Regions from separate parts of the Paenibacillus sp. N3/727 genome, predicted to be linked through region 1. Evidence: riboswitches for the same ligand, from Rfam matches in the RefSeq annotation. Region 1 holds a riboswitch; the other holds the start of a gene.
The links. Region 1 has a riboswitch for S-adenosylmethionine ahead of metA (homoserine O-acetyltransferase MetA). Riboswitches for the same ligand answer to the same signal wherever they lie in the genome.
Positions count from the first base shown of each region.

Region 1 (12,563 bases):
CGCTCAATGTAGCGGAGAGGACGAAGCGATTTCGGAGAAGCGGTAGCGTTCGCCTTTGTCCCCGAATTTCTTCCGCTAAGGAACAATTCAGAAATTTGGGGGCAAGAGCGATCGTAGGAACGATTCGTACTCGCAGCGTCTCTAAAGACATCACCTGTTTAAATCTATAGCATCCAGAAAGCTTATACTATACACTTGTTAAAAGAATGCCGAGAAAAAGTGTGGTGACTACAATGTTTAAAATTATGTTAATTGAGGACAACATGACCTTGTTTAAGGAGATTAAAGAAAGGCTATCACAGTGGTCTTATGAAGTGCATGGAATCCATGATTTCAGCAATGTCGTGCATGAGTTTACCGCGATTAAGCCGGATCTAGTTATCATAGATATCCAACTGCCGAAATTTGATGGCTTTCATTGGTGCCGAATGATTCGTTCCCATTCCAACGTACCGATCATTTTTTTATCGTCACGAGATCATCCTACCGATATGGTTATGTCTATGCAGCTAGGCGCTGATGATTTTGTTCAAAAACCATTTCACTTTGACGTACTAATCGCGAAGATTCAAGCCATTCTTCGCCGCGTATATAATTATAATACCGAGCGAATCGAGCTCAGATCCTGGCGGGGTGCAACAGTGGAATACGTAAAAAATACCATCACCAATGAGAAGGGCTCCATTGAACTGACGAAAAATGAAATGTTTATACTGAAAGTGCTCATTGAGCGAAAAAATCAGATTGTCAGCCGGGAAGATATTATTAAAAGTTTGTGGGACAATGAGCATTTTGTAAGCGATAATACGCTAACAGTCAACGTTAACCGTTTGCGCAAAAAGCTGGAAAATATCACACTCGACCCTTACATTGAAACGAAGGTTGGACAAGGGTATATGGCTACGGAAGAGGCAAACTCGTATGGTTAAAAAGTATGTTGTGGAGAGACGAAGCTGGATTATATTATTTCTGTTTCTACAGCTGCTTGTTCTTTTTGTTTCTTTCGTCGATTCTTCAATTCCCTTTATGCCTATCCTATATATAGTGTTTTTGTCCACACTTATTTTCATAGGTTTTTTCCTTATAAGGTATCATAAAGAAACCAAATTTTATAAAAGTATTGAAGTATGGGATCAATCGAATGGGTTCTCGGCGCTTGCAGAAGCAGAGAGCCCGTTTGAAAAAATTGTGGAAGAGAGTGTTATTGCTCAGAACGAGCTATACCGAAACGAACTTTCCCAGCGCCTGATCGAAGTGGAGCAGGAGAAAGACGAATTGTTGTCCTGGATTCATGAAGTAAAAACCCCGCTCACAACGATGCAGCTAATGATTGAACGCTCAAATGATGAAACTTTAAAAGGACAATTGATGTATGAGTGGCTGCGTATTCACCTGCTGCTTGATCAGCAGCTGCACCAAAAGCGCATACCTTTTATTAAAAATGATTTGTATATCGAGCAAGCTGCATTAGAGCCAATCATTTTCAAAGAAATTAAAGAACTGAAAATTTGGTGTATGCAAAAAGGAATAGGCTTCGACGTTACCCTTCAGGTAGCTGAAGTGCTGACGGATGCCAAATGGCTTGGTTTTATAATCAGGCAGCTGTTAACGAACGCTGTTAAATACAGCGAAATCTCCGACATTATCATTGAAAGTAATTATGACGACGACGGTCAAGCCAAGCTTGTGATTAAGGATTTTGGCCGTGGTATTGATCCGAAAGATCAACCTCGCATATTTGATAAAGGTTTTACATCGACAACCCAGCATCAGGATACTGCCGCGACCGGTATGGGACTATATTTAACACAGAAGGTGGCAAACTCTTTATTCATTCATATAGATGTGTCTTCTGAGCTAGGGGTTGGCACAACATTTACGTTAACGTTTCCCCAAAAGAATGCATTTGTGAGTATCACAAGCATGTGACAGGATTGTCACATGCTTTTATGATTTGTTCGGAGAATCGAAGGATTTGTTCAGAGAGCTGTTTTATGATGAAAGTAAGAAAAAAGGAGTGAGTGAAATTGGTGATCCTAGAATCTAATAAAATTTATAAAAGTTATGGCAACAAGCTAAACAAGCAAGAAGTGCTGAAAGGCATCGACATTAGCGTAGAAAAAGGCGAGTTCGTGAGTATTATGGGGGCCTCCGGATCGGGTAAAACAACGCTGCTTAATGTACTTTCGTCTATTGATAAAGTTAGTCAGGGAACCATTAAAATCGAGGGAAAAGAATTTACGGGCATGAAAGAAAAGCAGCTGGCTGAATTTAGAAAGCACCATTTGGGCTTTATTTTTCAGGAATATAACCTGCTGGATACCTTGACTGTCAAAGAGAACGTGCTGCTGCCGTTATCCATCAAAAACGTATCCAAAAAAGATGCGGATCAAAAATTTAAAACGGTAGCAACGGAGCTTGGTATTTTTGAACTCAAAGACAAGTATCCCAATGAAATATCAGGGGGTCAGAAGCAGCGGACATCCGCGGCTCGTGCCTTTATTCATGAACCAAGCATTATATTTGCAGATGAGCCGACAGGTGCGCTGGACTCTAAATCAGCTTCCGATTTATTGAATAAGCTGAGCCAATTAAATCAGAAGCTTGCGGCGACGATTATTATGGTTACCCATGATCCGGTGGCTGCCAGCTATTGCAGCAGAGTTGTTTTTATTAAAGACGGACAGATTTACACACAGCTGAACAAAGGTGAGGAGTCAAGACAAGCCTTTTTCAATGACATTATAAAAACACAAGGTGTTCTGGGTGGTGTTCAAAATGAGCATTAACTCTCTCATCTACAGAAATCTGAAAAAGAACATAAAAAATTATTTTCTCTATGTGTTTGCCCTGATTTTTAGTGTGGCGCTGTACTTTGCCTTTGTCACTCTGCAGTATGATCCGGCGATGGAAGAATTGAAAGGATCGATGAAAGGCGCCGCAGCTTTAAAAGCTGCCTCGGTCCTGCTCGTTGCGATTGTTGCGATTTTTCTTCTGTATGCAAACAACATTTTCATCAAACGCAGAAGTAAAGAAATTGGGCTGTTTCAATTAATCGGGATGACCAAAGGGAAAATATTCAAGATTCTCACTTTGGAGAACTTAATGCTCTATTTCGGATCTATGCTGATCGGTATTTTTGCAGGGTTCTCGGCTTCACGGCTTATTCTTATGGTTTTGTTCAAAGTAACAGATGTAGAGTCAGAAGCTACCTTAAGGTTTTCAACGGAAGCGTTAATCCAAACGGTTATTGTGTTTGCCGCGGTTTACATTCTCATCATGATCATGAATTATACGTTCATTAAAAGACAGAGCATTTTATCCTTGTTCCGTGCCGTTTCGACCACTCAGGAAAAAGTGAAAAAAATGTCCATGTTCGAGATGTTGATGGGGCTGGCAGGAATCGGGTTAATCCTTTATGGTTACTATCTATCGACGGATATGTTCAGCGGTAGACTAACACAAATAAATGAATTGTTTATGACGATGATTTTGATTTTGGGTTCGGTTATTATCGGGACATATTTGTTCTACAAAGGTTCAGTCAGCTTCATTTTTAATATGATTCGTAAAAGCAAGGACGGGTATTTGTCACTGAATGAGGTGCTGTCCCTCTCATCGATTATGTTCCGCATGAAGTCGAATGCTTTATTGCTGACCGTTATTACAACGGTCTCCGCTTTGGCGATAGGACTGCTGTCACTAAGTTATATTTCTTACTACTCGGCCGAAAAATCAGCGGAACAAAGCATACCTAACGATTTCACCGTCACTAGCCCGGAACACAAAAAACAATTTACAGAAGTTTTGTCAGCTCAAAATATTGCTTACGATGAGGTTCATAGAAACGTTGTGTATGTGAATGTAGATGTGTCTCAAATTTTAGGATCTGAGGCTGAGGGAAAGGACGCCGAAAGCATGCCCCTTGCCGTAGTAAGTGAAAAACAGGTAGAGGGAATGGACCTAACTCCGAAAGAGACGCTTTTTGCCGGTACCAGTGATGCAATTGATAAGTTTGTTGGATTAAAAGAATCAGGAAACATTACTTTACATGGCAACACCAGCTCGATTGAACAAAGATTAATTAGAACCGATAAGAAAGCAATATTGTCCTGGAATTTTAGCCTCGGATTACCTTCAGCGATTGTGGAGGATTCGGTCTACCAACAGCTGGATCAGGATAAGAATCCTGAACTTCAGAGAGAATATTCCGAGTATTTCGGTATTGATATTCAGGATGAAACCAAGATTGAGCAAGCGGACGAGATTTTTCAGGAATTGAATTTTGACGGAAAAGCGATGTCGCAGATTGATCTCAGCACAGAGCAAAAATCGAATATGGGATTGGTCATGTTTGTTGTCGGGTTCTTGGGTCTTACGTTCCTCATTACATCCGGATGTATCCTTTACTTTAAGCAAATGGATGAAGCTGAAGAGGAAAGAGGCAATTACACGATCTTAAGAAAGCTTGGATTTACGCAAGGAAATATACTACGGGGTATTCAGGCCAAACAGCTCTTCAATTTTGGTATTCCTCTTATTGTAGGATTATTTCATGGCTACTTTGCTGTCCAATCCGGGTGGTTCTTCTTCGGGACGGAGCTATATGCACCAATGATCATGGTTATGCTGTTGTACACGGCATTGTATTCTATCTTTGGATTCTTGTCCGTGCTCTTTTACAAAAAAGTTATTAAAGAGGCCCTGTGATTTATAATTGTTAGATCTACTATTTGAATGAACCTCTACGTGTGTTTGTGACTACTCATAATCCAACAGTGTGGTTGATCACCGGCATGCAGGCGCCGTACTTTCTCGCTGGGAGCTGCGTGCGGTGCGAAATTCAGTAATTTTGTATAAAATGCAACTTTATTCCGGGATACAGCGACGAAGGACGAATTGTTGCATGAAATACAACAATTGGGATGAGGAATCATTGATTTCCCCCTTCCTTAGGAGAAATTGTTGTAGAATCTACAACAATTTCAGTAGTTCAGGCTTCTGCTGCTCCAAAGTTGTATAACATACAACATTTTGTCCCCGAATTTCTTCCGCTAAGAAATAAATCAAGAAATTCAGGGGCAAGAGCGGTTGTAGGAATGATTCGTACGCGTAGCGTCTTACAAACAAACGAGGGAGGCATCCCAGGCCATTGGGCCTTTTGGAACACCCCAGTTAATCAGTAAAATGAGCATCTCCCAGCACCAGCGTCAGAAATTCACGCAAATCTTCTGCCTGGTCCCGTTCCAGACTAAACGTACGCTCGAGGTACCCTTCCTGCTCTAGATCATCGGCAGCAAGAATAGCAGTTCTTCCGAACTGCAGGTCGGTAACTAACTTCTTCCCATAGAAATGGTTCGTGGTCGTAACGGCCAGATCGAAACGTTTGAGTGATGGGCCGATGAACGTGACGAAACGGGTAGATGTGGACTCAGTACTATCTGATAAAAAATCAAGCTGCTGCGATTCCCCGGTCATATCGGCAATTCACTCCTTCCAAGGATGTTTGTTGTCCATTATACAAGAAAAGTTGAGACAACCTATATAACATTTTGATTTTATAACATCCCCATTGACGTTGTTACAAATTATGGTATCATGATGGGTAAACAGTATAACGGATGTTTTAAACGAGGGAAGCACCTTTCTGACGCTACGGCGGGAAAGGTGCTTTTTTTGCGTTGTACTGATACAAAATAAATGACAGGAGGTTAATGGATGTGCAGATTGTTTTTATGAATCAGATGTCTAGAAATGATGGGGCGAGTGATGAGAATAGCGCACAAGTGTGGGTTGGGGAAGAGGAAGGAATGTGGCGATTGGGTTGGCGAGATATCGAGCCGGATGGATATGCGCAGGATGATGATTGGTATGAGGGAAGCTCATGGCAGGAGCTGTTGTGTGTATACCGTCACCGCCTTGCTATGAAACTAAGTGAAGGTTACCGGCCGGTGATCGAAGGGATATTTCATGAGCCGGAAGATTCCAAAGGGAAGAATCACGCGGCCCTGAAGCTCCAATGCTACAGTGAGCTGTACGGATCGGAGGAGCTGTATACAGAGCTGTGTGCCTGGCGCCGAAGGAAAGCGGCCGCTGGACGTAAAGCCCCTTATTTTATAGCGAGTAACCGCGTGCTTCGCCTCATTAGCGCCTTTATGCCTCAGACAGAGGAAGAGCTGCTTCAGCTGCCGGGGATCGGGTCAAATAAGGCTGCTGAGCATGGTGCCGACTGGATAGAAATGACATCCAAGTTGGAAAGAACGACAGCGTTTCCGCTAGATTGGGTATTTCGTCAACTGAAGGAGGAGGAATTTTTGTCTTGGCTCTATAAGCAGAAAGAGCATAAGTATAAGCAGGAGCTGGAGAACTATCGTATGAGCCGGACGATGCTGATGGGCATAGCGGATGGCTTGACACTGGATCAACTGAGTCAGAATACGGAAATGTCGCGCAGAGATTTGGTCGAACATTTGGAAGGGCTAGAGAAGGAAGGATACGATACTGAACTTCTTATCCGTATGGAGCTTGAGAGCATGCCGGATACGGAACAGTCGGCCATCTGGAAAGCTTTTGAGGAGCTGGGAGATACTTTTCTTAAACCGGTAATGCAGCGTGTATATGGTCAGGAACCAGCAGCGGAGGGCGGTATGGAGCAGCGGTACGAGCGTCTTCGCCTAATCCGGATCCGGTTCCGTCGGCAGCATTTTGAGAAGCGCGACGCCGTGTAGACTATGACAAAACGGGTGCCTTCTATAAGTGAAGGACACCCGTTTCCTACGTTTCATAACCATTCTTTTTTGCGGAACAGATAGTACATGCCTGACCCGAGAAAGATCATAAGTCCGAGAACGGCAAAGTACGAATACTTCCAGTGTAATTCAGGCATATTGTCAAAGTTCATGCCGTATATTCCAGTAATTACGGTAAGCGGCATGAAGATGGTGGTCATGGCAGTAAAAACTCTCATAATTTCGTTCGCCCGGTTCGCGATACTGGACTGGTAAGCTTCTCGAAGGTTACTCATCAGATCGCGGTAGGTTTCAAACGTCTCGGATATTTTCACAGCATTCTCGTAAATATCGCTGAAGTACTTTTGTAATTGATCATCGATCAGGCGCAGGTCTTTTTTGTTCAGCGTGTTGATGACTTCCTTCTGGGGTCCAAGTACTTTTTTTAGCCACAAAATCTCGCTTCGCAAACCGATAATTTCATTCAAATGTGATTTCTTGGTATGCATCAATATGTCTTCTTCAAGCTGATCGATACGTGCCTCAATCCGGTCGCCAACCGTAAAGTAGTTGTCTGTGACCAGGTCAATCAAAATGTATAGGAACCGGTCCGGTGAGTTTGCTTCGTCTTCCCACAGAAGGGGCTTCACAGCCCGGAGCTCATGAATTTTCTGCTTGGTTACAGTAATGATAAAATGTCTTCCCAGAAAAATGTTCAGGGCCCGGAGGAAAATCTCCTCATCGTCAAAGCGGATGCTGTTCACTACGATAAAATAGTGGTTTTCGTATATTTCAATCTTTGGGCGTTGCTCTTCTTCACTCTGGGAGTCTTCAACTGCTAGGTCGTGCAGAGAGAACATGGGCTGGAGTTCCGCCAAGTCTTCCACATCGGCATCGATCCAGTAAAACCCGTCAGCCGGGGCTGTAAGTGTCGTTTCAATGTCGTCGATGGGGGTAAAAACACCCGAATTCACCAACCGGATTTTCATCTGATATCACTCCTTTAATTCACTGCTTGCGCATACTCGAATAAAGGCATAGGGTATCAGCTTACCGGCATACCGGCAGGTGTTCTGAATAATTCGGCATAAAGGCTTCTATAAGAGCGCATGAAAAATAACGCTGCCCGCCACCGGTGAGCTGATCTTGGTCCTATGCGGTTTTTCGTCACTCACATCCAGCTTATGGCTCGGGTCACCGTCCATCTTCCATGTCACCTCTTTCATATGGTTAATTAGCACTTGTCTAGTATAACGCTGGGGTTATTACCTTTCAAGGTGGAATTAAGCGTAAGATACTTCCTTGTACAGGGTATGGAAGAAGGAGGTGAGATGTTACATTTTTTTAGCTCAAAGCTTCTTGACGAAAAAATGTTCTTGATTTAAAGTAATAATCAGTATTAACAGATGACAACTTCATACAGCTAAATCTTATCAAGAGCAGGTGGAGGGACTAGCCCTATGAAACCCGGCAACCGGCGGCAATATCGCACGGTGCTAATTCTTGCAGGATGTACGCGGCCTTAATGTTAAGGACCGCGAAATTCTGACAGATGAGAGAGGCGCATAGTTTACGTATACGTACATATGACCTTTCTCATTAGAGATAGGTCATTTTTGCATTACTTTGGCCTTCTCTGACTTTTTGTAATCAACTATTTATTAACCCGAAGGAGGAGTAATTATGCCGATCAAAATTCCAGACACACTGCCTGCAAAGGAAGTTCTTGCTGGGGAGAACATTTTTGTAATGGATGAAAGCCATGCGTTTCATCAAGATATCCGCCCGCTGCGGATTGCCATTCTGAATTTGATGCCGACCAAGGAAACGACGGAGACACAGCTGCTTCGCCTGATCGGTAATTCACCGCTTCAGGTGGATGTTGTCCTGCTTCATCCGGGATCTCATACTTCTAAAAATACCCCGGCAGAGCATTTGGAGTCGTTCTATAAAACATTTGAGGAAGTAAAGCATCGCCGCTTTGACGGCATGATCATTACGGGTGCGCCTGTCGAGCAGCTTCATTTTGAAGAAGTGAACTATTGGAATGAGCTCACAGAGATTTTTGAATGGAGTAAGAGGAATGTAACCTCGACCCTTCACATATGTTGGGCTTCCCAGGCGGGTCTTTACTATCATTATGGTGTACCGAAATATAGTCTTTCCGAAAAATGCTTCGGTGTGTTCTCCCACACCGTAAACGAACCGACGGTAAAACTTCTTCGGGGCTTTGATGAGGTATTCTATGCCCCTCATTCCAGGCATACCGAAGTGCGCCGGGAAGATGTTGAACAATCGGTTCAACTTGAAATTTTGTCTGAATCCGAGGAGGCTGGGATTTATCTGGTAGCCTCAAAGGACGGTAGACAGGTGTTTGTAACAGGGCACTCGGAGTATGATTCTGATTCGCTTCGGTGGGAATATGAACGGGATGCTGCCAAAGGATTGGACGTTGCACTTCCACGCCATTATTACCCGAAGGATGACCCGACTATAAAACCACCGTCCGTTTGGAGAGCCCATGCGAATTTATTATTCTCTAATTGGCTGAATTACTATGTATATCAAGAAACGCCTTATGATATTGGACCGCAAATCTAGAGAGAAAAGAAAAGTAATGTTAAAAGGAGGAGCGAACATGGAGAAGAAGCAACTGAGAATTGAAAGCAGGCTGGCTCAAATTGGTTCAGTAGAGGAGCCGGTGACGGGAGCCATTAATTTTCCGATCTATCAAGCTACAGCATTTCGTCACCCGAAGTTGGGTCAAAGCACAGGCTTCGATTATTCCCGTACGAAAAGTCCGACAAGACAGGTTCTGGAGGAAGCGGCGGCTGCATTGGAATCAGGGGATGCCGGGTTTGCCTGCAGTTCTGGGATGGCGGCATTACAGACTGTGTTCGCCCTCTTCGGACAGGGTGATCATCTCATCGTATCACTGGATTTATACGGAGGCACTTACCGTCTGATCGAAAAAATATTGTCCAGGTATGGAGTAAGCGCAACTTATGTCGATACGAATGATATGGACGCGCTAGAGCAGTCTAGAAAACCGAACACAAAAGCGGTCATTATCGAGACGCCAACGAACCCGCTGATGATGATAACAGATATTGATGCTGTCTGTAGTTGGGCCCGGCATCATGACCTGATCAGTATTGTGGATAACACGCTGCTGACACCGTTCTTTCAGAGACCTATCGAGCTTGGAGCCGATATCGTTGTACACAGCGCAACCAAATATTTGGGAGGGCACAACGATGTGCTAGCAGGATTAATCGTTACCAAGGGGAAAGAGCTGTCAGAGGAAATTGCCTTTTTACACAATTCGATCGGGGCGGTGCTGGGTCCGACGGACTCTTACCAACTGATGCGCGGCATGAAAACATTGGCGCTTAGAATGGAGCGTCATGAAAGCAATGCAAAGGCGATTGCATTGTTTCTCAAGGAGCATCCGGCAGTATCCGAGGTATTCTACCCGGCATTTCCTGATCATCCGGGATATGAAATTCAGCAGAAGCAGTCCAGTGGAAATACAGGTATTTTTTCATTCAAAGTGAAGGATGCAAGGTATGTTGAGCCTTTGCTTCGTCATATCAAGCTGATTGCTTTTGCCGAGAGCCTGGGAGGGGTTGAATCTTTAATGACCTATCCGGCGGTTCAGACACATGCCGACATCCCGTTGGAGATTCGCGAAGCTGTTGGCGTGGATGACCGATTACTTCGTTTCTCCGTAGGTATTGAGCATGCAGACGATTTAATCGCGGATCTGGATGCCGCTTTAAATGCTGCTGCAGCTGAAATAGAAGGAGGAGCATAAAGATGAGCCAAGACAACCAGAACAGACATCCCCTTAGATTTGAAACCAGACTGCTTCATTTCGGAGGAGAAATTGACCCCACAACGGGCGCTTCCAGTGTTCCGATTTATCAAGCCTCCACGTTCCATCATGAGGATGTGTTTGCCCCGCCGGTTCATGATTACAGCAGATCCGGCAACCCGACACGCCAAGTGTTGGAGGATTATATAGCATTGCTGGAAGGCGGTGTTCAAGGCTTTGCCTATGCATCAGGTATGGCGGCAATCTCAAGCACATTCATGATGCTCTCGGCGGGAGATCATATCATCGTGACAGAGGATGTATACGGCGGTACATATCGATTGCTAACGAGCATATTGAACCGAATGGGCATGGAATGCACATTCGTGGATATGACCGATCTGGAGCAGGTGAAGAGAGCATTAAAATCCAACACAAAGGCTGTATATATGGAAACTCCTTCGAATCCGACATTAAAAATAACGGATATCGGCGCAATAACGGCTTGGGCTCAGAATCACGGACTATTAACGATACTGGATAATACTTTTATGACTCCGTACTATCAACGGCCGATTGAACAGGGAGTAGATATCGTTCTTCATAGCGCAACCAAATTTCTTGGAGGACACAGCGATGTGCTGGCAGGCTTGGCTGTTGCCCGAACCGAGAGCATTGGAGTTCAGTTGAAGCAGCTTCAGAATGGACTCGGAACTGTGCTTGGCGTACAGGATTCCTGGCTGCTGATGCGTGGCATGAAAACGCTGGGCGCACGTATGACACATAGTGAGCAAAGTGCTGCTAAACTTGCTGCATGGCTTACCGGACGAAATGATATTGAGGCGGTATACTATCCGGGTCTGCTGAATCATCCGGGACGCGAGATTCATGAGAAGCAGTGCAGCGGTTATGGTGCAGTCGTATCGTTTGATGTGGGATCAGGTGAACGAGCCAAGAAAGTGCTGAATGCGGTTAGACTGCCTCTGGTAGCTGTAAGCTTGGGTGCAGTAGAGAGTATTCTCTCTTATCCTGCAATGATGTCCCATGCTGCAATGGGAGAGAAAGTACGCCATGAACGCGGGATCACCGACGGGTTGCTTCGTTTTTCGGTCGGGTTGGAAGATATTGATGATCTTATTGCTGATTTGGATGGAGCACTTGGAGTGCACAGATGACAAAATTTGTAGAATGGCATCCAGTAATCTGGATGTCGTTTTTACTTCCTTTATGTGGTACGATGAAAAAGTTATTATATGTAGGCAAGTGAGATTTACTGTCTTTTAGCCGTGATAAGGGAGGATCCTATATATGAGCACTGTTAATAGTATTCTGGATAAGGCGCTGCGAGGTGAGCGCTTGAACCTGGAAGATACCGTGACACTCTTTGAGAGTGATGAGATTGAAAAAATCGGTCATGCTGCTAATATTATGACCAAACGACTACATCCTGATCCGATTACGACCTTCGTTATTGGACGAAACGTAAACTACACGAATGTGTGTGATGTGTACTGCCGATTCTGTGCTTTTTACCGCAGACCGGGACATGAAGAAGGATACGTGTTGTCCGATGAGGAGATTTTCCAAAAAATTCAGGAAACTGAAGATGTGAATGGAACGGAGATTTTAATGCAGGGCGGAACCAACCCAAATCTATCGTTCAGTTACTATACGGATTTGCTTCGCAACATCAAGAAACGTTTTCCTAACATTACGATGCATTCCTTTTCACCGGCAGAGATTGTAAAAATGATGGAAGTGTCAGGGCTTAGCATGGAAGAAGTTGTTCGTGATCTACGAGATGCTGGTCTGGATTCGCTGCCTGGCGGCGGGGCCGAAATTTTGGACGACCGTATCCGTCAGAAAGTCAGTAAGCTGAAGGGTAGCTGGCGCCAGTGGATGGACGTCATGCAGACGGCACACAAGCTTGGAATGAATACGACAGCAACTATGGTTATCGGATTGGGTGAATCGATGGAGCAAAGAGCTCTTCATTTGCTTCGGATACGTGATGCCCA
Region 1 covers NZ_CP093336.1:5,061,916-5,074,478, reverse strand. Annotated here, with positions in the region: gene MNQ98_RS23585 (response regulator transcription factor) at 234-929, shown strand; gene MNQ98_RS23580 (sensor histidine kinase) at 922-1,929, shown strand; gene MNQ98_RS23575 (ABC transporter ATP-binding protein) at 2,028-2,789, shown strand; gene MNQ98_RS23570 (ABC transporter permease) at 2,779-4,710, shown strand; gene MNQ98_RS23565 (DUF3055 domain-containing protein) at 5,176-5,478, opposite strand; gene MNQ98_RS23560 (HRDC domain-containing protein) at 5,721-6,728, shown strand; gene corA (magnesium/cobalt transporter CorA) at 6,782-7,717, opposite strand; SAM riboswitch class I at 8,156-8,287, shown strand; gene metA (homoserine O-acetyltransferase MetA) at 8,412-9,329, shown strand; gene MNQ98_RS23545 (PLP-dependent transferase) at 9,367-10,545, shown strand; gene MNQ98_RS23540 (aminotransferase class I/II-fold pyridoxal phosphate-dependent enzyme) at 10,548-11,720, shown strand; gene mqnC (cyclic dehypoxanthinyl futalosine synthase) at 11,854-12,563, shown strand, end outside.

Region 2 (12,563 bases), 360 kb from region 1:
TAAGCCAAGTATAAATGAAATCTTATACTTCTTATATTTGCACAAAAGAGTCTTGGTTCTCATGAACCAGGACTCTTTTTTTGGGGGATATAAGAAAAACGTCTATCGTTATTCCGTTTATTTACTCAGGGATGATGCGGGGGCGAATGGGATCCAGACCGCCGGATATATCCATAATATTGCCTGTGATGAAATCCGATTTCTCCATACAGAGATACTCGATGACCCGGGCGATGTCTTCACCGCTTCCTGAACGTCCACGAGGAGTAAGCTCATCCGTTATACCGAACACCTCATCGATCGTCTTCTCTTTGTTCGCTCCCCGGATATCTCCGGGACAGACCATATTTACCGTAATACCGTAAGGGGCCTCTTCTACAGCCAATGTCTTGGTGAAGGATACAAGTCCCACTTTGGCAGCTGCGTAAACAGAACGGTGCGGCCAGGATCTTGCTTCACCCGCATGACCGAATCCGAAATGAATAATGCGCCCCCATTTCTGTTCTCTCATGGAGGGTAGGACACGATGATCCAGCAGCATAACGCCAGTCAGGTTGCCATTAATCAGATGTACGATTTCATTACGATCATATTGTGAAAACAGACGTCGTTCCCGAATAAACGGACCCGCATTGTTAACCAGAATATCAACTTGTCCCAGTTGTTCCTCAGTCTGATCTATAAGACTGTACAATTCCTCTTCCACAGCGATATCCGCTTTCACTGCAATTGCCCGAACACCCATCCCTTCGATTTCTTTCTTAAGAGCGTGTGCCTGCTCCTTGCTGTTAACGAAGTTCAGCGCAATATCGCAGCCCTGCCGGGCCAGCGTTAAGGCGGTCATTTTGCCCAATCCAGTCGCACTTCCGGTAATCAGCGCCACTTTCCCCTTCAAGACCTTCCCTCCTCCGTACATAATCATCTTTCCTCAGTATAAAATATTTGCCTCCTCCCCACAACTTGACGCTTTTTCTCATGAGAAAAATCATGTAACATCTCCCACTTTAAACATTTACACATAAAGAAACCGTTCTTTAATAAAATGGAGTTACAACCCATCCACTTACAAAAAGAACGGTTTTTTTGTACATTTATCATATACTATGAACGAATTCAGCGGGATAATCCTGCCTCCGATAATCGTGTAGCCTTCACTACATAAGACGCTAAGCCCGGAAACATGCGCGCCATCCCCGGATATAAACGATTTGTCTTCGCAAAAGCTAACTTCTGGATGTTTCGTGCTCTCCTGAGCAGCTTCGTAAACTCGCCGTTGGCTTCCTTTATATACTGGCTTTGCCATTCGGTGTACGTTATCTCATCCCGTAAATACAGATCCGTCAGATTTGAACACAGCATAGAAGATCGTAGTGCTACGGACATTCCGTCTCCGCATAGAGGTGGGATCATTAACAGGGCGTCCCCCACATGTGGAAATGTGGACCAAGGCTCAGGTATTTCAGACAGCCTGACGGGCGCAATCGATACCTGGGTTCCTTGGACGGGTACAGCCTGCTCCAGTCTTGAAGCCAGCTTCGGATTGGTACGGGAGGCTGCTTGCAATATATCCTGTACGGATTTACCGTTCGACTGAACGACATCAAGTGTAAGTAAAGCCGCCACATTAACCATTCCATTTTGTATTGGAGAGATTCCTGTGTAACCACCTTCACAAAAATAAAGCTCAACCTGTGACTCTGCGTTAATCCCGGTGTAATGCGATTTTAGCCCAACATATATGATTTCATCCCGATGTGCTACATCTGTATTCGCAACACACTTGGGTTTGCGGGTCCCGTATGCTCCAATGATAGCCTTGGCATAATAGCAAATGGTGTCATTACCTTGCTTTGTTTCAACCTTGTATCGGTTGTTATCTAGCTGGTCAATACCAGTAACGGTTGTTTGGGTTATAATTTCAGCCCCGACAGATAACGCTTTCTGATGAAGCAGGCGATCAAGCTCATACCGGCTTATTCCCCAGGCGCTTCCAGGAAGCGGTGCCTCTATTTCACCACCGTGAGGCATAAAGATGCGTGCCTTATTCATCGTGCTCGGCTTCACCTGATGCTGCAGCAGATCAACACCCAGAAATTCCAGCATTTCTTGGGTTTCTGGGGACATAAATTCACCGCACGTTTTATGCCTTGGAAACGGCTGGCGATCCAGCAAAAGTGTGTCATGTCCCCGCTCTGCAAGCTGCATCGCTGTACTGCTGCCTGCAATCCCGGCTCCAATCACTATGACATCCACTTGCTTATCCATGGGACAGCTCCTTCCTTTGAGAGTTGTTTAAAAAGCTAATTTTTGATCACGAAGTGAAACAGGAAGTGGAATCGACGTCGAATCTTGACCACACACTTGTCCATTCGTTTCAAGTTCGCTTATGAGGTATCACGACGGCATAACGAAACAGAGGTTTCCAGGCATAGGTCATCGAATCATGATTCAATTTTCTCTTCAGGTCCTTCCAGTCCGCCCCGGTAAATCCTTTGGCAACAGACAATGGACCATCATGCCGGATATAACGATTACGAGATATAATGCGCGTAGTAATCCATACGGCTGTATATGAGACCGCATGGCGGTGAATATCATTAATTACAACACCGTATCTGGAAGCTTTCAGCATATGAGATACGATATCAATCAATTCTTCGCCATCAAAATGATGAACAAATTGCGAACCGGTTACAATATCGGCAAATGCCTCCGGTATTTGCCGGATATCTGCCTGTTTAACCTGTATACGCGGTTCATTTTGAAAAAGAGACCTGGCTTCCTCGCACGCTTCTTCTGTCAGATCCACCAGCGTGATATTGAGATGTATTCCTTTATCGTCCGCCCATTGAAGCAGCTTGCGATTGACGTCTCCCGAACCAGCACCCACGTCAAGGATGGTCAGAGACTCAGGTCTTCCTATGTCATTCCACAATTTCTCGATCCCGTACCTCGTTGGCCCAGGTGCAGCAAATATTTTGTTCAGACGTCTTAAATGTTTAAGCGCCTCAATCAGTTCTTCGCCTCCGGTCGAAAAATCATCCATCAATTCGTCTTCCTGTGCCCGTTTCGTTAAATTTCTAAAGATAGGCATGGTCATGCTCTGTGAGTAAAGAGACATAAGATGGGACATACCTGAATCGCATAAGTTCTGCCGTCAGCCCTGGTCCAAAGGCCATCGCGACTCCTTCTTTGGCCGTGCTATCCACGGATTGGAGCTCGCTGCGCATGGCGTCGAGAACAAACATAATCGTTACAGAGGATAAATTCCCTGCATTTCTGAGAATTTCCCTGCTGAATTTGGTCTGCTCATCGCGCAAGTTCAGTACATTTTGTACAGAATCGACAATTCCACGACCTCCAGGATGAATGGCCCATAGATCTGGCAGATTGTCCCCCGCAAGTAATAATTCCAATTCCGGTACAAGATGTGTACCTAACAGTTTGGGTATACGCGGGGAGAGATAAAGATCAAACCCGGCATTACCAACTTCCCAGGTCATATCTTCCGTAGAATCAGGCAATAGAACCGAGTATCCTGTTCCAAGCTGCAAGTAATGAGTATGATGCTGCTCGGCATGGCCAATAACACACGACGAAGCCCCATCTCCAAAAAATGAAGCCGCGAATAATGCTTCTCTCTCCTTCACAGGCTGAAAATGTAAGGTACACAGCTCAACGCATACGACAAGAACTTGTGAGCCTGGCGCACTTTGTACGATATCCCTGGCCATTTGAATGGCTTTTAATCCTGCTGCACAGCCCTGAAAGATCAACGGAAGACGATTCACACGGGAAGACAGCCCTAAATGTCTTATCAGCATAACATCAAGACCTGGCACATATTGGCCGGTACAGCTAACCGAGATGAGATGAGTAATATTTCCAGGTTGGATATTGGCATCCTTTATTGCTTTTTCTGCAGCCGCTGTTGCTAAAGGCAATGCTTCTCTTCTATATGTATTCATTCGTTCTTCTGTTGTAGGAATGTTGGACCGATCACCAACAGGTAAGTATCGGCATTCTTCGGATGTACCTAAATAGTTCGGTTCACATGTATAACGAGTTTCCACTCCGCAGGATCTGAAAATCCTTCTGGCAAATCGGGCCAAGTCCGGTTGGTCATGCAAAGAAGTAGCCAAAAGCTCGGCTATAACGGATTGTGAAATCGAATGGATCGGCAGAGCCGTTCCGATGCCCAAAATAGAAACCTGGGAATTATTAGAGACAGGGTTCATTTTAGTACCTCCTGTTGGAAAAGTGTGATACACCATATGTTATGTCTCATGCACTCTGTTATTATTCCGTTATTCCAGTTCAAAAAAATCATAAAATAAAAGCAGGCTACCCAAAGATGGATGGCCTGCTTTTTCTTTTTAGAGGGGCATATCCTTTCCTTCCTTAAAAGGCAGGAATAGCTGCACCTTTATATTCTTTTTCAATAAATTCCTTCACATCGTCCGAGGTCAGTGCTTTAGCTAATTTCTGAATCGCTTCGGAGTCTTTATTGTCCGAGCGCGCTACAAGAATGTTCGCATAAGGATTATCCTTCTCTTCGATGAAGAGAGCATCCTTCGTAGGATCAAGATCTGCTTCGAGAGCATAGTTCGTGTTAATGATCGCCATGTCCATCTCGTCCAGCATACGTGGCAGCATAGCCGCTTCTACTTCTTGGATCTGCAGATTTTTAGGATTTTCTGTGATGTCTTTCGCTGTGGATTCCAGCTTATTCTCATCCTGCAGCTTGATCAGACCATTTTTGGCCAACAGCGTAAGTGCACGTCCGCCATTGGAAGGATCGTTCGGAATCGCAACCACAGCGCCATCCCTCAGCTCATCTACTGACTTGATCTTTTTGGAGTAAGCACCCAAAGGCTCAACATGAACATTTACTACGGATTCAAGATCCATACCACGTTTTTTCACTTCACTGTCCAGGTAAGGCTTATGCTGGAAGAAGTTAGCATCAAGTTGCTTCTGATCTACCTGCTGGTTCGGAAGCACATAATCCGTAAACTCCACAATTTCAAGCTTGACGCCTTCCTTCTCAAGTGCCGGCTTAATGTGCTCCAATATTTTGGAATGCGGCTCAGGTGAGGCACCAACTTTAATCGTCAGACCTTCCTTACCGCCATTTTCTGCGGACTTATCCCCACAAGCTCCTAATACCACTACCAGTGACAGACTGAGAAATCCCAATAACAACTTTTTCTTCATCTTATTCTCCCTCCAAATCATGAATTATAAATTATTTATATCTTGTCTTACTATCAGCCATATCATTAGGTTATTTCGTTATTTCCTTGTAAAATGCCGCACCAGACGATCCCCTGCCATCTGTAACAACTGTACGAGCAACACCATCAAGACGACAGCCACAATCATAACTTCGGTTTCATACCGGTGGTAACCATATTTAATGGCCAGGTCACCTAGACCGCCGCCGCCTACCTGTCCTGACATCGCCGTGTAGGAAACGAGCGTAACGATCGTAATCGTCATCGCCGCAAGCAGGCCCGGACGCGCCTCGGGCAGCAACACCCGCCAGATAACCTGACGTGTAGATGAGCCCATTGCATGTGCCGCTTCAATCACACCTTTATCTACTTCATTCAGTGAGGTTTCCACGAGTCGTGCGAAGAATGGAGCCGCTCCAATAACGAGCGGTGGAATCGTTCCGAGAACCCCATAGGATACACCTACAATTGATTTCGTAATCGGAATCATTGCGACAATCAATATAATAAATGGTACGGAACGAAGAACATTGACGATAAATGATAGGATGGAATATCCGAAGCGCACCCATCCTGATGAAGAACGTGCCGCCATATATAACAGCACACCGAGCGGCAGGCCGATTAGAATCGTAAACAAAGCCGATGAAGCCAGCATTCGGAGTGTATCCAGTGTTGCCGTGATGATCTCTTCCCAGTTCACCTCGGAAAAATCAAGTCCGAACATCAGTCCATCACCTCCACGTCAAGCCCTTGTTCCTGCAACTTCTGAATGGTCAGATCAATAGCCGGCATATCCCCTTCAAATCGGACGATCAACTGGCCATATGGCGTATGCTTGATCGTAGAAATGGTACCTTGCAAAATCGCAAAAGCTACCCCAGTTTCGCGCACCGTTTGAGAAAGAGTGGATTCGTATGTTTTCGAACCCAAAAAAGTGATTTTTGCTGCACGAGATGACTCGGTATGAGGAGCATGAATAGCGAGCCTCAATGCTTCTCCGCTATCCGTTTCATTTCGAATAAACTCCCTTGTCACTTCATGTTTAGGTTTCAGGAACACTTCCGTCACAGGCCCCTGCTCTACAATGCCACCTTGGTGAATCACCGCAACCCGGTCACAAATACTCTGGATAACGTGCATCTCGTGAGTAATAAGAACGATCGTTAAGTTAAAGTGCTGGTTAATATCCAACAGCAATCTGAGAATGGAATCGGTAGTCTGCGGATCCAACGCAGAGGTCGCTTCGTCACAGAGCAGCACTTCCGGATCGCTAGCCAGCGCCCTTGCAATACCGACTCTCTGTTTCTGTCCCCCGGATAACTGCGAAGGGAATTTGTTCCGGTGAGCTTCCAGCCCGACCAGAGCCAGCAGTTCACTCACTTTCCGTTCAATCTCTGACTTGGGTGTCTTGATTAAACGCAGCGGAAACGCAATATTATCAAATACAGTTGCTGAAGAGAGAAGATTAAAATGCTGAAATATCATTCCTATCTTGCGGCGCTCTCCTTGTAGCTGCTTATTGCCAAGACCCGTCAGGTTAACCCCGTTAACCCATACCTCACCGGAGGTTGGCCGTTCCAGCAAGTTAATACAACGTATCAGCGTGCTCTTGCCGGCACCAGAATGTCCGATCACTCCGAATATTTCACCTTTTTCAATCGACAGATTCAATTCGGACAAGGCTGTGGTCAACGTTCCGGCTTTTCCGTACTGCTTCGTCAATCGCTTAAGTTCGATCAATCCCAGTTCCTCCTATTCTTAATTTTTCACATCTTTTATCGAAAAATAAAAGAGCCCTCTCTTTGTAGAATCAAAAAGGGCTCTCTTTACGTAAAGACGAATGCCTTTTCTCATCTGTCAAAACTGCCATATTGTCCGCAGTTTTGAAGGAATTAGCACCATGACATTCCTTGCGCTTCAGCCAGGTTGGCTGTGCACTGGAATCGGTTGCTGGGCTTCATCGGGCCTGTCCCTCCGCCTCTCTCGATAAGAAAACATCGATATGAAATTATAATTTGATTTACTTAAAAAAACAGATCAAGGAATGCAATTGTTAGTATAGTTTCTTTTCACACGTTTGTCAAAAGGAATTTATAGGTTCATACGCTTAGAGCTAACGCCTTTTTCTGCCCAAAGATCGTTTGTGTAATGAAATGAGGCGGCCAGCGTTTTGCATACCATATCAAGTCCTTGATTCAAATCGTCTAGATGCTTATCCATATCTTCCAGCTCCACCCTATCGTTAAGTCCTTGGTGCCGCTGCCACAGATCATCCTGCATCTCAGAGTTCATGTAATGAATTTCCGCATTGCGTCGTTTACGAAGAACACTTAGGGATGACTTATAGTGGTTCTTAATACCTTCCAGCTTGTCCACCAATTCATCGTGATATTTTAAATACCTAAACTGGCGAAGCACTGTGAAATATGAAAAATGAGCCTTAACCTTGGACGTATGAAGATCATACAAATCATTCAGCACTGTCCCGAGTTTATCAAGAATGGAGAACACCCGGATAAATCCGTCCTTATAAAAATACACGTAACGAGCATATTCCCCTTGTTCCTGGATCGACATGTCATCAACGTACCCGGCCTTTACCGATTTACGGAAATGACATGCCGCGAACCAGCTCTGCTCCAGCTCATCCAATGATCCAATCAAGCCACGGATCCATATCTCAAGCTTGCGAAAGTCATGCGTTGGATCCTGATTTTTCTCAATCTCTCTTTGCAAAAGCTGGGTTGTCTTCAACATCGTTTCAATGGCGTCTTTAAGCAGACCCTCATTTTTTCGAGGCGGTTCCCCGAGCAAAATTCGAAGCATGGCTTTACCCCCTAAGAGTCAAGTTCTGGAACTTTGATATTTCTACACCGAGGTTTTTCCGAAATATTGATTCCATCGCTTGTCCACGGTTTCTACAATATCTTTCCGCGGGATCAACTCATCCGGATAGCCTGGCTTCATACGTGCATCAATGACGAGCGGGAGCTTGTAGGACAGGTGATGATCGCGAACCTCTGCAGTCGCAAAAATGTCGGTAGCCGGGTTGAAGCGGGTAAATACGGACCACAAGAAGGAAGTCTGCGTAGCAGACACCTCAGCAGCATCGTCCACCAATACAATCATCGGCCAAGCTGTGTTCCGACTGTCCATATGGTGCATCACCCGTTCAGCAAGACCAGGCTCCCTTTCGTATGATGAGCCCGAGACGACAAGACAACCCCCGCAATAGGGAATGACCTGATCGATCCCCGGAATATCCCCATCTACATAAGTGCGTGGAAGCTCACGAATCGGCTGGCCAATGCCCATCATAACAGCCTTGCTGCCGTGGTTCAGCTTCTCACCAGTATAATCCAGCGTATCATGAGATGTTTTATTAAATATGAACAAATCTGTGGTCGGATTAAATCGTTCCAATACGGCTTCAAGTGTTTCGGTAAAATCAGAAAGATCAAGCGGACGGTTCGTCAGCATGAGAAACTTGGTTAAAGAAAGCTGTCCTTCGCCCAAAATTCGAAAAGCCGATACCAACGCCTCCCGCGAATAGCTTTCACGGACAACAGCAGCCGTAAGGGCGTTAAAGCCTGTTTCTGCATATGTCCATAACGAACGTACTGAAGGCATGACCATCGGGAAAGCCGGCGAGAGCAGCTGCTGCAGGAAATTACCGAGATAATAATCCTCCTGTCGCGGTTTTCCTAAGATGGTAGCCGGGAAGATGGCGTCCTTTCGGCGCCACATATGCTTAACATGAAATACTGGGAAATCATGTGCTAACGAGTAGTAACCGTAATGATCGCCAAAAGGCCCCTCGAGCCTACGTTCATAAGGCGGAACAAGTCCTTGAATCGCAAATTCCACCTCAGCCGGAATCCGGTGGCCTCCAAGCGGATTATCCGTCATTGGAAGCTTTCCCCCAAGAATCAACGATGCCAGTAACAGTTCAGGTAAATGCTCTGGAACAGGAGCAATCGCTGAAGCAATTAGCGCTGGAGGGCCACCAATAAAGACAGAAACCGGCAGAGGCTGGTTCTGCTGTTCAGCTTCATAGTAATGGAAACCGCCGCCTTTATGAATCTGCCAATGGACTCCTGTCGTCTGGTCATCATAAAGCTGAATCCGGTACATGCCCAGATTATGATCTTTTGGATTCGAAGGGCTTTCCGTATACACCAGCGGCAAGGTGATGAAAGGCCCGCCATCCTCTTGCCAGCTGGTTACCTTCGGCAGATCCTTCAACGGATTTTCGGTAACCTTAACCGCCAGAACAGGCGCTTCCTGCTCAGGCACCGTTTTCATTCCTACCTTTAAAATGTCCTTAATAAGCCCCCGTTCATTCCACAACGCGGCCATTGTAGGAGGAAGTAGCGTTTCAGTAGCGCCGATAAGCGATTTTATCAGTTGTTCAGGCCGTGGGCCGAACGCCAGATCAACCCGTCTCGATGTACCAAACAGGTTGGTAGCCACAGGATACGGTGTCCCCTTTACATTGGTAAACAGAAGAGCTGGGCCGCCTTCTTCAATAACGCGGCGATGAATTTCTGCCAGCTCCAGATATGGATCGACTGGTGCTTCAATTACAGCCAGATCTTTTTCTTTTCCTAGCGTTTCTAGCCATTGGCGTACATTTTGATAAGTCACAGCTTCCCCCCTATACAACAAAATCCCCGAACAGCTTGCCCGTGGACTTTGTAGAAATGATTATGATAAATCAACGATTTATACTCTATTGTTGAAAGGGATTGACTCTTCACTAAGTGGTGCTTCAAGCTTGCTTAACTGCCATGCCCTTACACTTAAATAACATAAAACTCCAAATAATACAGAAATGAGCAACGTATGCCCCAAAGCTGCAAAAATATACAGTTCTTCATTATGCATCGTTGCCATCAGCAGTGGACCGCTCAGAACTTGCAGTAAACAGAGCGTCACTGCGGCGACTCCAAGCATTTGAATTTCACGGTTATCGCGGTTGCGCCAAAATGCAAAATGCCCCATGATCGCGACCACGATAAGCAGAAGTGCAGCTGCAACTCTATGCATAAATGCAATACCTACTCCACCGGACAGCTCCGGTATAATCTCGCCGTTGCACAGCGGCCACCCCGAACACCCTTCCCTCGAATCGGTGTGACTGACAAACGCACCGATGTACACGACGATATAGGAATATATCGTTGTAGCCCAGACCAAATTACGGAATGACTTGCTCACCCGAGGCAGCTGTTCGAGCCTACCAGACTCTTTGGTCTGCTCGATTCTGCGCATGCCTAGTGCAAGCATGACTGAGCTTGCGAACGCAATAAGGGAGAATCCGAAATGCAGCGCCATTACAGCTGCGGATTGCGGCTTCATAACAGCCATTGCACCCATAATAGCTTGAAGAATGACAAATATGGAGGTCAGGACCGCATATGTAACGAGGTCACGGCGCTCGCGCTTAAACTTCCAGAACGCAATCAAAGAAGCAAGAGCCGACAAGCCGGCCATTCCGCTGACAGCACGGTGGGAGTACTCTATCATGGATGACAATGTGTAAGCGGGAACAAATTTGCCGTTACACAAAGGCCACTCCTGTCCGCACCCCATGCCCGAGTCGGTTTTAGTCACAACCATACCGCCAAAGGTTGCGAGAAACATGACTAGACACGTCAAGTAACTGAGCCATTTTAATTGTTTATTATTCACGATTTCCACCTGCTACCGTATTCATAATAATGATAAATCCAACATTTCTTACTGTCTCTCATAACCACTAAATGCAAGTCCAACATATATTATAACTGATACACTAGCTTCGATCATAGACTGTTTGTTACAAAATGTTCAAAAACAAAACACCGTCGCCCGTATAAACGGGTCGGCGGTGTGATGTAATTACTTGTGGATTGTTCCGTATACCTCTAAAGCGCGATCTAGGAAAGTTTCAATTTCTTCCCGTGACTTGCGCAGCTTATTTACAAACCGGACCAGCTCACGACCATCTGTGTAGGCTACGAAGCTCGGGATGCCCATAATGTTTTGCTGCTGGCTTACGTCACCAACGGCTTCAACGTCAACTTCCAGCAGTGTTAGCCGGTCGGAATATTTACTCTCCACTTCCGGCATAAATGGATCAATAAATTTACAATCGACGCACCAGTCTGCCTTAAATACAGCAATCGTCAATCTAGGAGACTGAATCGATACCTGAAATTCAGCTTCTGAAGTAATCTTTTCCATAGGGATCTCCCCTTTCCGTCTGAATTGGTTCTCCCTAAGTGAAGCAAAATGTTGAGTGGAAGTCAAATTTTAAAGCCATACTGACAATAAGTTCAATGACATTTAGGAAAGAAGGTACCTTATGAGCCATTCCAAAGGTTTCAAGACCGGTCGCCAGTCCATCTGGTCACTGCTGTTTTCCGTCCCTCGTGCTGCTGCTGAAGCATTTGGTGGTTTAACCGCCGCTTGGATTGCGTCCAGTGAACTTCGGCGTTACCCTAAGGACCTAGCCTGGAATGAAGGCGCCGCCAGAAGTATTACATGTTTGCTAGATAAAACTGCCGAAGGCTGCCAGCGAGAACGCGCTGGTCAAACGATGAGGTTCGATCCCTTGCTCAGGGATTCAACCGCCGAAAATAACCTGGGTCAGCTTCCAGCACTAGACCATCTTCTCATCCAGCGTATTCATGAAGCTGTTACCGAAGCCAATAAGAGCAATATTACACGTACCCGGGCCTATCTCGAATTTTACGAGGACTATCCAGAGGTACATTGGGCTCTACTTGCCCACATGGTTTCCAGAAATGCCGGATGGAATATGTCCGACCTGCAGAGCGGTCTCATGTCCGATTTGACCGACAACCGATTCAAGAACCATCTGTATCGGTTTCTTGAACGTTGTAATGCCTTGATATTCCAAGACGCCTATCCGCAACTTTTACTCTATAAATTCAGTAAACAGAAGGAACAAAGCTACTTTCATCTTCTCCCTTATTTTCACGTTTCGGCATTCATGACTCCATTTTGGGAGCGGTTTTGGATCGATCGGAACAGCAGCCTGCTGACAGTCGCCTTGATCATCAATGAGCAAAATTATATAGAAGGACGCGTCGTCCGTCATCCATATTTCCGCAAAAATGTACTAGACGCCCCATCTTTTCGATTGCACGAGCTTGCGCGGTTGAATCAAATCATTTTTCCATTAGGCGATACCCGCTGCAGACATGATTTATTTAAACAATCCATCCTGCCTCTTCGGCCTTTAGTCGGATTGACCATAAAGCATTTTGACGATCCATCAACTCGGATCAAAGCTGGAAAATCGCTGTATGCCAT
Region 2 covers NZ_CP093336.1:5,417,849-5,430,411, forward strand. Annotated here, with positions in the region: gene MNQ98_RS25220 (SDR family oxidoreductase) at 122-895, opposite strand; gene MNQ98_RS25225 (NAD(P)/FAD-dependent oxidoreductase) at 1,114-2,265, opposite strand; gene MNQ98_RS25230 (methyltransferase domain-containing protein) at 2,375-3,094, opposite strand; gene MNQ98_RS25235 (type III polyketide synthase) at 3,081-4,238, opposite strand; gene MNQ98_RS25240 (MetQ/NlpA family ABC transporter substrate-binding protein) at 4,402-5,217, opposite strand; gene MNQ98_RS25245 (methionine ABC transporter permease) at 5,296-5,964, opposite strand; gene MNQ98_RS25250 (methionine ABC transporter ATP-binding protein) at 5,964-6,980, opposite strand; SAM riboswitch class I at 7,088-7,233, opposite strand; gene MNQ98_RS25255 (Cthe_2314 family HEPN domain-containing protein) at 7,332-8,066, opposite strand; gene MNQ98_RS25260 (UbiD family decarboxylase) at 8,109-9,887, opposite strand; gene MNQ98_RS25265 (COX15/CtaA family protein) at 9,966-10,934, opposite strand; gene MNQ98_RS25270 (thioredoxin family protein) at 11,124-11,468, opposite strand; gene MNQ98_RS25275 (DUF2515 family protein) at 11,590-12,563, shown strand, end outside.
Region 2: linked by a shared signal. The riboswitch ahead of MNQ98_RS25250 (methionine ABC transporter ATP-binding protein) and the one ahead of metA (homoserine O-acetyltransferase MetA) in region 1 are both predicted to bind S-adenosylmethionine.